DNA from 4 places in the Exiguobacterium sp. N4-1P genome. Region 3 is predicted to be linked to each of the others. Evidence: riboswitches for the same ligand, from Rfam matches in the RefSeq annotation. Region 3 holds a riboswitch; each other region holds the start of a gene.
The links. Region 3 has a riboswitch for S-adenosylmethionine ahead of msrA (peptide-methionine (S)-S-oxide reductase MsrA). Riboswitches for the same ligand answer to the same signal wherever they lie in the genome.

Region 1: another riboswitch for S-adenosylmethionine. It lies ahead of A0126_RS13255 (alpha/beta hydrolase); the one in region 3 lies ahead of msrA (peptide-methionine (S)-S-oxide reductase MsrA).
Region 2: another riboswitch for S-adenosylmethionine. It lies ahead of A0126_RS12490 (methionine ABC transporter ATP-binding protein); the one in region 3 lies ahead of msrA (peptide-methionine (S)-S-oxide reductase MsrA).
Region 4: another riboswitch for S-adenosylmethionine. It lies ahead of A0126_RS14490 (LLM class flavin-dependent oxidoreductase); the one in region 3 lies ahead of msrA (peptide-methionine (S)-S-oxide reductase MsrA).

What each region holds. Positions count from the first base shown of each region.
Region 1 covers NZ_CP022236.1:2,603,977-2,607,184, reverse strand. Annotated here, with positions in the region: gene A0126_RS13260 (thymidine kinase) at 127-744, shown strand; gene A0126_RS13255 (alpha/beta hydrolase) at 927-1,685, opposite strand; SAM riboswitch class I at 1,746-1,848, opposite strand; SAM riboswitch class I at 2,064-2,168, shown strand; FMN riboswitch at 2,321-2,465, shown strand; gene ribD (bifunctional diaminohydroxyphosphoribosylaminopyrimidine deaminase/5-amino-6-(5-phosphoribosylamino)uracil reductase RibD) at 2,624-3,208, shown strand, end outside.
Region 2 covers NZ_CP022236.1:2,431,018-2,434,225, forward strand. Annotated here, with positions in the region: gene A0126_RS12480 (alpha-glucosidase) at 1-534, opposite strand, end outside; gene A0126_RS12485 (aminotransferase class I/II-fold pyridoxal phosphate-dependent enzyme) at 701-1,888, shown strand; SAM riboswitch class I at 1,951-2,057, shown strand; gene A0126_RS12490 (methionine ABC transporter ATP-binding protein) at 2,141-3,154, shown strand; gene A0126_RS12495 (methionine ABC transporter permease) at 3,144-3,208, shown strand, end outside.
Region 3 covers NZ_CP022236.1:373,916-377,123, reverse strand. Annotated here, with positions in the region: gene A0126_RS02015 (M20 metallopeptidase family protein) at 1-1,087, shown strand, start outside; SAM riboswitch class I at 1,158-1,264, shown strand; gene msrA (peptide-methionine (S)-S-oxide reductase MsrA) at 1,372-1,902, shown strand; gene A0126_RS02005 (ribonuclease FAU-1 family protein) at 2,325-2,870, opposite strand; gene A0126_RS02000 (DMT family transporter) at 2,893-3,208, opposite strand, start outside.
Region 4 covers NZ_CP022236.1:2,831,147-2,834,354, reverse strand. Annotated here, with positions in the region: gene A0126_RS14500 (DUF2325 domain-containing protein) at 1-181, shown strand, start outside; gene A0126_RS14495 (DUF975 family protein) at 249-923, shown strand; SAM riboswitch class I at 1,114-1,218, shown strand; gene A0126_RS14490 (LLM class flavin-dependent oxidoreductase) at 1,292-2,350, shown strand; gene A0126_RS14485 (ATP-grasp domain-containing protein) at 2,347-3,208, shown strand, end outside.

The sequences.
Region 1 (3,208 bases), 800 kb from region 3:
ACAAGGTGGGGAATCATGGGAATGAACGGATGGATTTTTGATTTCGAGAAGTCAACTCTTTTCCTTATATTCGATTCGGGCTATACTCGTTAAAGTGACTAATTTTAGAGGACGGTGTCTGCAATGATGCATGTAATAAATCAGTATGGTTGGATTGAAGTGATTTGCGGAAGTATGTTCTCTGGTAAGTCGGAAGAACTGATTCGACGCGTTCGCCGGGCTCAGTACGGGAAGTTGCCGGTCCAAGTGTTTAAACCGGCAATTGACGACCGTTATCATGAAGAACATGTCGTTTCGCACGTCGGCAACTCTGTCATCGCGGTACCGATGGCGACGAGCCGTGACGTGTACGCGGCAGTCGCACAAGAGACACAAGTGGTCGCGATTGACGAAGTTCAGTTCTTTGATGATGAAATCGTCGATGTCATCGAGGCCCTCGCGCAGGACGGAAAACGTGTCATCTGTGCCGGACTCGATCAAGACTTCCGGGCGGAACCATTCGGTAAGATGCCGGAACTTCTCGCACGGGCAGAGTTCGTCACGAAACTGCAGGCGATCTGCCTGTCGTGCGGTGACCCGGCATCGCGGACGCAACGTTTAATCGACGGTCGACCTGCCAACTACAATGATCCAATCATTTTAGTCGGCGCGTCAGAGTCGTATGAGCCGCGTTGCCGCCACTGCCATGAAGTGCCGGGGAAATCGCAAGCCCTGCAACAATGGAAGAAACAGCAACAGAACTGATGAAGTAAACGAAGGACTGATTCATCAGTCAGGACAACATCAATCAAATGGCCGATACTCCCATCGTTTCAAGGGAGCATCGGCCATTTTTTTGCGCATTCATATTGTTTTGGACGGCTTAGTCGATGCTTGAAACACGCATCGAAACAGTCTTCATCCCTTGCTTTCGCGCAGGAAAGACATCAACCGGTGTGGGTCAAACGACTATATTGGTGTACAAAGTGTGTTGCCTCGCGGACAATCGTTTCTTGATCATAATCGAGGGTCGCGACATGATAGGAGTCAAGCAGGCAATAGCTCCGTTTGTCCGTCGAACCGATGACTTGATAAAGGTAATCCGAACTTTCAGGCGGGACGACATGGTCTTCGGCAGAATATAAAATAAGTGTTGGAATCTCGATGGCTGGTAAGAGTGGACGTGTCTGGTCAATCAAGGTCAAAAGTTCCGATGCGCAGACGACAGGGACCTGGTCATAGATGATTTCAAACGCTTCACGTTTAATGTCTGGGGTACTTTCTTTTAAGTAGCGTGGACAGTCTTCAAAAGATAATGCTTCATAGGCAGGAATCGCTAACGCTGCATTGATCGTAATCAATCCGTCAGCAGGTAATCCTTCCGCGACGAGTGCAAGGGCAAGTGTCGCACCCATCGATTGTCCGGCGATGAAAATGGACGAACAATGATTGGTTAAGACGTCGAACCCTTGGCGGAGGCTTTGTTTCCAATCTTCAGCAGTCGACGCTTCGAAATCACGGATGCTCGTCCCGTGTCCGTCGAGACGCGGGGCATACACGGTAAACCCTTGGGCGGCAAACTGCTCTCCGACAGTACGGACGCTTTGAGGGGTTGCGTTAAAACCGTGAGACAGTAAAATACCGATTGGACCTCGTTCAATCAAAAAAGCTTCTGCGCCAAACAGGACGGGTGATGATGAATTCATAAAGGGTTCCTCCTTCTATTAAAAAACTCGTAGTGCTTTAGGCGCACTACGAGATTCTCGTAAGTATCATCCAAAGCATCGGCTTTGCTGGTCGGAGCACCTTGCATGTTGCAGGTTGCCGTGGGTTCGTAGAGCCAGATCTCTCGCCCACTCTTGATATATCGTATAGGAATTGTCGGAATAATCATTGTGAAGAGAATAGCATTGATTGAAATACGTTGTCAAGACGTCAAAAAGAAGTCGAAATTGATAAACTGGGTAATTTGGTTTAATTTTGAAAATATGGTTGACTTGAGAAAGGAATCCCCGTAGTGTAAGCATTAGATTCACGACATAAGAACGACTTGAAACATCACACATATGAACTTCATACCGTAGCACTTATCGAGAGAGGTGGAGGGACTGGCCCTACGAAACCTCGGCAACAGACTTCTTACGTCGTACTGTGCCAATTCCGTCAGACGTTTGTCTGAAAGATGAGCGGAGCGGATTCTGCCTTAGTGCAGATGGAAGGATCCTTTTCTTTTAAGAGAAGGGTCCTTTTTTTGATGTTTTCCTAAAAAAAGAGAATGAAATACAATTCATTTTGTATTTTAGAATGACCTGTGCTAGTCTTGAGCTGTATAACTCAATAACCAGTTCTTCGGGGTAGGGTGAAAATCCCAACCGGCGGTGATGCGATTGATAAATCGATGAGCCCGCGACCTGCAGTGTACGCACTGTGGCTGACTTGGTGAGACTCCAGGGCCGACGGTAAAGTCCGGATGGGAGAAGGACGAAACAATGCGCTTGCTGCCATTTTCTGAAAAAATGTTTTCAGGGAAAGGTCTGTTTCTGTATGTGTAAAAACAGAAACGCGAGACGCTTATTTCGTCAATCCTTCAATCACGACGCCCCTTTTACAGGAGGCGTCTTTTTTATTGAAAGGAGCGGAAAAAATGGAAACATTCATGAGTTATGCGATGCAACTAGCACACATGTTAAACGGTCAAACGAGCCCGAATCCGAGTGTCGGCTGCGTCATCGTCAAACAGGGGCGGATTGTTGGTTTTGGGGCCCACCGTTATGCGGGAGGACCCCATGCCGAAGTCGAAGCGCTCCTCATGGCAGGTGAAGCAGCACGCGGAGCCGATCTCTACGTGACACTCGAACCGTGCAATCATCACGGCAAAACACCGCCGTGTACGGAAGCAATCCTCGAAGCAGGAATCAATCGTGTTTTTATCGCGACAGAGGACCGCCACGCGCTCGTCGCAGGAAGCGGTATCACACGTCTCCGTCAGGCGGGGATTGACGTCGAAGTCGGTCTACTAAAAGACGAGGCAGTGGCACTGTATGAACCATTTTGGACGGCGATTGAACGAAAACGTCCGCATGTCACAGTGAAAGTCGCCCAAACGATGAACGGGACGATTGCGACGGGTGAACAACGCTTTATCACTTCGGAAGCGGCACGTGCTGACGGACGGCAGTTACGCGGGATACACGACGCGATTCTCGTCGGAAGCGACACGGTGATCATC
Region 2 (3,208 bases), 980 kb from region 3:
ACGGACGGCAGGCTGTTCCCAGTTCAAATCAGGTTGTTCTGACGCAAACGAATGAAAATAGTACTGTTGCCGTCCTTCATCCCATGTCCATGGACTCGGCGCAAAATACGACCGCCAATTGTTTGGTGGTGTTCCTTTTTCCCCGTCATGCCAAATGTACCAATCTGACTTATCATTCGTTTGATCACGGCGCGACTCCTCAAACCAGTGATGTTGATTACTTGTGTGATTGACGACAAGATCGAGAATGATTTTTAAGCCGCGCGCATGCGCCGATTCAATCAGCTGGTCCAAATCTGCCATCGTGCCGGCTTTCTCCATGATGCCGTAATAGTCAGCGATGTCGTAACCGTTGTCGATATCAGGTGATGTATAACAGGGGTTAAGCCAAATGACATCCACCCCCAGTGAGGCGATGTAGTCGAGCTTTTCAATCACGCCCCGCAAGTCCCCCATCCCGTCTCCATTCGAGTCGTTAAAACTCCGCCAGTACACTTGATAAACGACGGCTTCTTTCCACCAGGTCCGATTCATCTTTTCCATCTCCCGTCTAGTAGTCAATCGATTACTTGTCTAGTGTATCAAGAACATCGTCTGAAATTGGAATGTTCTTCTAATTTTTAAGGAATTTTAAAAAACCTCTTTCATTTTGACTGAAAATTCGCTATTCTTGACGACAATACCTGAAGGAGGAACAGAGATGAAACATTTCGCCCCATCGATCGCCATCGATCGCTTGCCCGATCCCGTCTTCGCAGAACTTGCCCAACGGATCGGTTCCGTCAAAGCCGCAGGACACGACGTCATCACGCTAGGTCAAGGAACACCGGACCAAACGACACCCGTACATATTCTCGATGCTTTAAAACAAGCCATCGATGATGCAAGTAATCTCCAATACCCGCCGTTTCGCGGACATGATTTCTTAAAACAGGCCGTCGCTAATTTTTATGAATCAGAATTTGGCGTGTCGGTTGATCCGGCGACAGAAGTCGCGATTTTACTCGGAAGCAAGGCCGGCATCGTCGCCCTTCCGCAGACGATCGTCAATCCCGGTGAAGGGGTCATCGTCCCGGATCCAGGTTACCCGGATTACTTATCAGGCGCAGCACTTGCCGGTGCGTATCCGATCACGCTTCCGCTTCTCGCTGAAAATAGCTTTTTGCCTGACTATGATCTCCTCGATTCGCTTGACGTCGAACGAGCCCGGATGTTGTTCCTCAACTATCCGAGTAATCCGACCGGTGCGACAGCGACGGCAGCGGCTTTTGAACAAACGGTCGCGTTCGCTGATGCACATGACATTTGCGTCGTCCATGACTTAGCGTACGGCGGGATCAGTTTCGATGGTCCGACGCGGAGTTTCCTCCAGACGGAAGGCGCTAAGCATGTCGGGATTGAGTTGTTTTCACTCTCTAAACGGTTCAACATGTCCGGCTTCCGGATTGCCTTTGCAATCGGTAATCCGTCCGTCATCGCGAGCATCGAAACATACCAGGAACACCTTTACGTCAGTGCCTTCACACCGATCCAGCATGCAGCGACGGTCGCACTTTCAAGCGATCAGACATGTGTCCGTGAACTGAGCGCCTTGTATGAGACGCGACGCGATGCGTTGTTCGGTGCATTAAACGAAATCGGCTGGGACGGACCGGTTCCCGGCGGTTCGTTCTTCGTCTGGCTCCCTGTTCCGTCCGGCTTCACGTCCCAAAGCTTCACCGATCACCTGCTCGACGAAGCGCATGTCGCCGTGACACCGGGTCATTTCTTTGGTACATACGGTGAAGGTTACGTCCGGATCAGTCTGATTGCCGATGTCGACCGACTCGTCGAGGCTGTCAAGCGAATCGGGACCCTTCAGCTCTTCCAAACCGCCGTTGCCGAATAATTCTGAAAAAACGTTTGACAGATGGGAATCATTTCCGTTAAAGTAAATCCCAACAGCATAGCTACTTATCGAGAGCGACCGAGGGATTAGGCCCAACGACGTCCGGCAACCACCAGTAATGGAACGGTGCCACATCCTACAGAACTTCTTTTGTTCTGAGAGATAAGTTACGAAATTCTACACTTCGTCGCTTTTTTCTGGTTGCTCTCTAACTGGAAAAAAGCGATTTTTTTGTATCGGGAGGGAAACATCATGATTGAGTTCGCACACATCACAAAACAATTTGTCCGTGACCGTACACCGATTTTTGCATTAAACGATGTCAACTTAACGATTGAACAAGGGGAAATCTTCGGCATCATCGGTGAATCCGGCGCCGGAAAAAGTACACTCTTACGGTTGATTAACGGACTCGAGACACCGACGAGCGGTACGGTCATAGTAGACGGAGCCAATCTATCACGTGTCTCCAAAACGTCTCTCCGCAAACTCCGTCTCCGGGTCGGTATGATCTTTCAACACTTTCAACTGATTCAGTCCCGCACCGTTGCCGACAATATCGCGTTCGCCTTAAAGGCTGCCGGTGTCAAACGACGTGAGTTCCCGAAACGGATTCAAGAATTAACGGCACTCGTCGGACTCGAAGGATTCGAGACGAACTATCCGAGCCAACTCAGTGGTGGACAAAAACAACGCGTCGGCATCGCACGAGCGCTCGCCAACAATCCAAACATCTTACTCTGTGACGAAGCGACCTCAGCGCTCGATCCGGTGACGACGCTCCAGATTCTCGATTTACTGAAAGATTTGAACGCCCGGCTCGGTTTGACGATCATCCTCATCACCCACGAAATCGACGTCGTCAAACAAATTTGTCACCGCGTCGCCGTCATGGCGCACGGTGAAGTCGTCGAAGTCGCTTCGACTTACGCCATATTTAGTCAAGCCGAACATCCGGTCACAAAACATTACGTCGATACGGCACTCCAAATCGAGTTGCCGGAACGGATTTTACGGACGACACCCGGCAAAGTCATTCGACTTCAGTTCACGGGTGAAAAAACAAGTGAGAGTACCTTATCTGAAGCCATCAAACAATTCGATATCGCAGTCAGCATCCTGCATGGGAAGGTCGACTACATTCAGGACGTCGCGTTTGGCGTCTTAATCGTCAGTTTGACGGGACCGACACTGCACGTGAATCGTGCCTTAACCTGGCTCGAGGGACAGTTGCACGCAATCGAGGTGATTCAAGATGTCGCTTGACCGGTTTACGACCATACTCCCTGACTTAACGAAAGCACTCGGAGAGACGGCCTT
Region 3 (3,208 bases):
CTCTTTTCAAGAAGTGCGGACACCAAACGCCATCGCCTCATTTTATGATGAGCTTGGTCTCCCTTACCGCAGGAACGTCGGTGGTAGCGGGATCGTCGCGACCCTCAAAGGAAAACATCCTGGAAAGACCATCGCCATTCGGGCCGATTTCGATGCCCTGCCACTGCAGGAGGAAACGGATCTCGCCTTCCGTTCGATTCATCCGGGTGTCATGCATGCGTGTGGACATGACGGACATACGGCGATTGCACTCGGTCTTGCCTCGGCCTTTACAGCACTGCAAGAAGACCTTCACGGAACAATCGTATTCATTCATCAACACGGGGAAGAAGTCTTCCCGGGTGGTGCCATTCAAATGATTGAAGACGGCTGTCTTGACGGGGTCGATGCAATTTTCGGTACGCATCTCGAAAATGACTTACCTGTCGGAACAATCGGCTATCACGCAGGACATACGCTGTGCGCCATCGATGAATTCGAAATCGTCGTCCACGGACAGGGTGGTCATGCGCAAGCCCCTCATAAAACACAAGATGCACTCGTCGCCGGGGCACAACTCGTCTGTAATCTCCAACACCTCGTCAGTCGGCGCGTTGATCCGTTTTCACCTGCCATCATCGCAATCGGTTCATTCCACGCCGGAACGGCTCCGAACATCGTTACTGGTGAGGCACGGATTGTCGGAGAAATTCGAACATTTGACGAAGCGCTGCGTCACCAGTTACGACAGCAGGTCGATTTGGTTGCCCGGACGACGTGTGCCGGAATCGGTGCGAGCTATTCCATCGACTTTACGACGGGTTATCCTTCCCTTTGGAATCATCCGGTAGAAACAAATCTCGTTAAAGAAGCGACGGCTTTCTTAGGTGAGGCATCTGTCAAAGAACTCAAACCGATGATGGCAGCCGATGATTTCGCCTATTATTTAGAGCGTATCCCAGGAAGCTACTTCTTTACGGGGTCCGCCAAAACGGATGGGAGTACGATTTATCCGCAACATCACCCGAAATATGAAATCGATGAACAGGCATTGCTTATCGGCGCAAAAGCCTTAGGTGCAACCGTCCTTCATGCTTTAGAATCTTAAGGATTGACTTTGTCGTTTTAGAGATGCTATTATCACATCAATGATAACGAATTTAATCAACTTCATATAACACTTATCAAGAGTGGACTGAGAGATCTGGATCGATGACGTCCCAGCAACCTGCCTTCAGTGGCAAGGTGCTACGACCAGCAAAGCGCAAGCTTTGGTTGATAAAAAGCGACGACTCCTTTTGCAACCAAGCAAAGGAGTCGTTTTCGTTTTCTCGCTGTCAGAGCACGAATGATTATAGGGCGACTACCGCCAGCGGAAAGGACGAGATATAGATGGAAAAAGCAACATTCGCAGGAGGCTGTTTCTGGTGCATGGTGACACCATTCGAAGAACTGCCCGGTATTCACGGAATTGTTTCCGGTTATACAGGAGGACAAATCGAAAATCCGACATACGAACAAATAAAAACAGGCACGACCGGTCATTCGGAGGTCGTCGAGATTACATTTGATCCAGCGTTATTCTCATACGAGCGGTTACTCGAACTTTACTGGCCGCAAACGGATCCGACTGACGCCGGCGGACAGTTCCAGGACCGTGGGACACAATACGCACCTGCCATCTTTTATCATACGGAAGAACAGCGCCTTGCTGCGATTGCTTCACGTGACGCGCTTGCTGCGAGCAATCGCTTTAAGCAGCCGATCGTCACACGAATCGAAGCGGCACAAGCCTTCTATCCAGCAGAAGACTATCATCAAAACTTCCACAAAAAGAATCCGGAACACTACAAAAAAGACCGGAAAGCATCCGGTCGCGATGAATTCATCGATGTGGCTTGGAAAGAAGAAGTATCTGTCTAAACTAAAAAAGCCCGCTTCGTGCGGGCTTTCAGCATGTAGACAAACTCTTATGAAGAGTGACTATGCTATAACAAGAGGCAATCCGTTCGCGTTTCCCTGTCTCATCTCGTCTTCAAAGCGATTCGAGACAGACTGTGCTCTAACACTACTCTATGATTTTCTCTGCGGTACACCCTGAAAGCTTCGTTTTTCGTTGACTCCTACGGGAAAAAGCGCGTGAACACGCGCTGCCAAGAGGCTGGCAAGACCCTGCTCGTTGTCCGTGAGGATCAAGGAGCAACGGCTTGCGCCTCGCCCGAGGAAAGCAACGAAAAAGGAAGAAGCTTCCCCCCCACGTTCCTTTGTCTGCATGTTTATGTAGTCAAAAGTTTTCAATTGTCTTTTTGATAAGGTAGCCTAAAAGGTTTTGATTTCTGTCGACTCTAGTTATTCATCACATTCATTAATGTATCCTTATGGTGACGCGCTAACTTGATCAATTCAAAATCGCCCGTACTAATTTTGGCTTTGAGGGTTTCAACTTCCCCCCATGCTAACTCATACTGTTTTTTATCAATGACACCTTGAGATAAAGCATCTTCCAGTTCATCAGTATCCATTATGTACATATCACCAGACGGTAGCAGAACGATGTCTAAAAATAAGTCCTCCCACCACGGACTTCCATTAGTAAAACCATTCTGCAAACAAATATCGATATACCACTGCACAATATTTCCACTCGCATCGAACATCGTTGTAACAGCATGGTGTGCATTTGACGGGAACTGTTGCAGCCACATGTAACCATCATCCAAAATACAGACATGTCCCTTTTCATAATGAACGTTCAAGGGATGCGATACTTGAAGGGCATGCAATAATGTTACATGCCCTTCAAACTCTTCTGTCTCGATTAATGACTGTGCGTACGCTCTCTCGGTGATTCGCTTCCAATTCTCACGTTTTCCATCTCTTCGCTTTAGCATCTTCACACGCCCCATTCAACCATTACGATACCTTTTCCGACAACTCATCCGAAGATTCGATTTCTACGACTTGATATCGTTTCAACACAAAAATACCGGCTAGCATCACAAGCAATCCAGTGACTTGTCCGAGCGAAAGCTCAAGTTCCGGTAAACCGAACCAACCGAACAAGTCGACACATAATGCAAAACTCAGTTGCGAAATCAAGACGACCGAAATCGCAATCGATGGACCGAGCAGCTGAATCCCGCGCATCACACAAAATACGACACCGACACCGACCAGACCACCGAATAAATAAAGCGGTTCGACCGTTTGAATGTTCGAGAATGTGCCA
Region 4 (3,208 bases), 580 kb from region 3:
GATCGTCGTCGTCAAAAGTCGGGTTTCTCACGCAGCAGCGGCACATGTTCTCGTGCAAGCAAAAAAGCACGATATTCCGTTTGCGATTGAACGACTCGATGGACGACGCTCTTTGTATACGGCGTGCCAGCAACAACTTGAAAAAGCAATGGTCCAACGTTTACTAAAAGACGAGCGTTAAAAAGTGAAACCTCCTCAAAAATAAACCGTAAAGAAAGGTAGCACTTATTTTTGAGGAGGATCTTTCGATGTCAAAACAATTAAAATTAGCAGCGCGCGAGTCGTTGCAGGGACGATGGGGCTTCATGGCATTAATGATGTTGTTGTTCTTAATCATTCAAGGCGTTCCGAACGGATTTGCGTCCTCACCCGAAGAGGATTTCCAATTTATCGACTTGATTGGTATGCTCTTGACGGTGTTGACCTTACCGGTTGCAATGGGATGGTCATGGCTCGCCCTATCTGTCGCCCGAGACGAGCAGACGAAAGTCGCCGATTTGTTTGAGCCGTACAAAATGTTCTTGAAAGCCATTGGAGTGTCAATCGTCCAAACCTTTTTCTTAGGGCTATGGTTCTTACTTTTCATCATTCCAGGAATCATTAAGTCATTCTCTTACATGTTGACGTATTACATCATTCGGGACGAACCATCGATTGGCATCCTTGATGCCATTACGCGTTCACGCCAAATGATGGATGGACACAAAAAAGAGGCGTTTTTCCTCGTCCTTTCGTTCATCGGTTGGTTCTTGCTCGGAATTGTTACGATCGGAATCGGTTTCCTCTGGATTGGCCCGTACTTCAGCGTCACAATCGCGAAGTTCTACGATCGCGTGCGTGGGGAAGAAGTTTCGACGACTGGTCACCGGACAGCCATGATGGATGCAAATCACAATGACTCACCGTTCGTATCACCAGAATGAATTGATTTTGAACAGCACCATACAAAGCAGGGATTGCCATCTTAAACCGATGTGCAATTCCTGTTTTTAGCTTCTAGACAAAGAAGTATCAAGAAACAGAGTGATTTTCCAAATGTTTTTTAATTCCGATAGGAAAAGAAGGTTTAAAGGTTGCTTTACTCTGCTAAAAGATGTACGCTAATTTCAATTATTCTTATCACGAGAAGTCGAGGGACTGGCCCGACGACACTTCAGCAACCCCGCATGAGCGGAAGGTGCTACTTCCAAGAGGAATTTATTCCTTTGAAGATAAGAGCCGACAGTAGACATTCGTCGCTCTTTTCTAAACGAAAAGAGCGATTTTTTTATGCAAAAAGGGGGCACAGGGGATGGAATACGGATTTTGGTTACCAATCTTCGGAGGTTGGTTACGAAACGTCGAGGATGAACAAATGCCAGCGACATTCGATTATGCGAAACAAGTCGCACAGACGGCAGAACGGATTGGCTTTTCTACGACATTGATTGCAGAATTGAACTTAAACGACATTAAAGGAATAGCCGAACCGAGTCTTGAGGCGTGGACGACGGCAGCGGCCATCGCGGCGACAACGGAACGGTTGGAAATCATGACAGCCGTCCGGCCCGGTTTTCATAATCCGGCGACGACAGCAAAGATGGCGGCGAACATCGATCAGCTGAGTAATGGACGCTTCACGCTCAACGTCGTCTCGGCCTGGTGGGAGGAAGAAGCCCGTCAGTACAATGGGATATTTACAGCCCATGACGAACGATATGCCCGGACGGAAGAATTCGTGACGGTCATGAAAGGATTATGGGCGGACGCATCACCCTATAGTTTTGATGGGGACTACTATCAGCTGGAACGGGCAGAGCTTCACCCGAAACCCGTTCAGCGTCCCGAAATCAAGCTCTACGCTGGTGGTGAGAGTGAGACGGGGAAACAGACGATCGTCAATCACTGTGATGCCTATGTCATGCATGGAGGAACGGTCGATGAAGTCGCGACGAAAATTACGGATATGAAAACCCGCCGCGCGGTGACCGGGAAACAGCCGCTTGCGAGTTTCGGACTGGCGGCCTATATCATCTGTCGCGAGACGGAAGAAGCGGCGCTCGAAGAATGGCGCCGGATTACGAACGTCAAGGAAGACGGTGCCGGATATGCCGGATATGACGACTTCGTCAGTAAATCGCAACTCGAACAACAGGTCAAACGAAATGACTATTCGGTCTCAAACCGGGGACTGCGTCCGAACTTGATTGGGACGCCGGATCAAATCGCAGAACGGATTCTTGAATTTGAAGCAGTCGGCGTGACATTGCTCTTGCTTCAATTTTCTCCGCAACTCGAAGAAATGGAACGCTTTGCCCGCGAGGTCATGCCACGCGTCGAAGCGAAACGAAAGGTAGGTCAACTAAAATGACGAAAATTCATATCTTACACGAAAATCAGGAATGGACGGATCATTTAATCAAGCGACTCGAGGAACTCAACTTACCGTATGAACAGTGGCACCTCAACGAAGGGGTCGTCCCACTCGATGAAACACCACCGGAAGGCGTTTTTTACAGCCGGATGAGTGCCTCGTCCCATACGCGCGGGCACCGCTATGCACCAGAATTGACGGAAGGGGTCCTCGCTTGGCTCGAAGAACATGACCGGACCGTTTTCAACGGAACTCGTGCGTTACGACTCGAGGTCAGTAAGGTCAACCAATACACCGCCTTACGAAAAGCAGGTATCCGTGTTCCGAAAACGACGGCAGCCGTCGGACGTGATCAAATCGTCCAAGCCGCTCAAAACATCGGAGTATCGTCGTTCATCACGAAACACAATCGTGCCGGTAAAGGACTCGGCGTTCAATTGTTCCACTCGATTGAAGCACTCGAGACGTATCTTGACGGACCGACATTCGATGAGCCGGTCGACGGCATCACGTTGATTCAAGAGTACATTCAAGCACCTGAACCCTACATTACGCGTTGTGAATTCGTCGGTGGTAAGTTCGTCTATGCGGTCCGTGTCGATACGTCGGAAGGATTCGAGCTCTGCCCCGCGGATGCTTGTGTCATCGATGATTTGTTCTGCCCGGTCGGAGAAGAGGCGGCAGAGACACCGATGAAATTCCAAATTGTCGACGGGTTCGATGACCCGATCATCGCCCAGTATGAAGCGTTCCTGCAAGAAAATAAAATCGCGGTCGCCGGGATTGAGTTCATCAAGGATGCAGACGGGACGATTTATACGTACGACGTCAATACGAATACGAATTACAATTCGG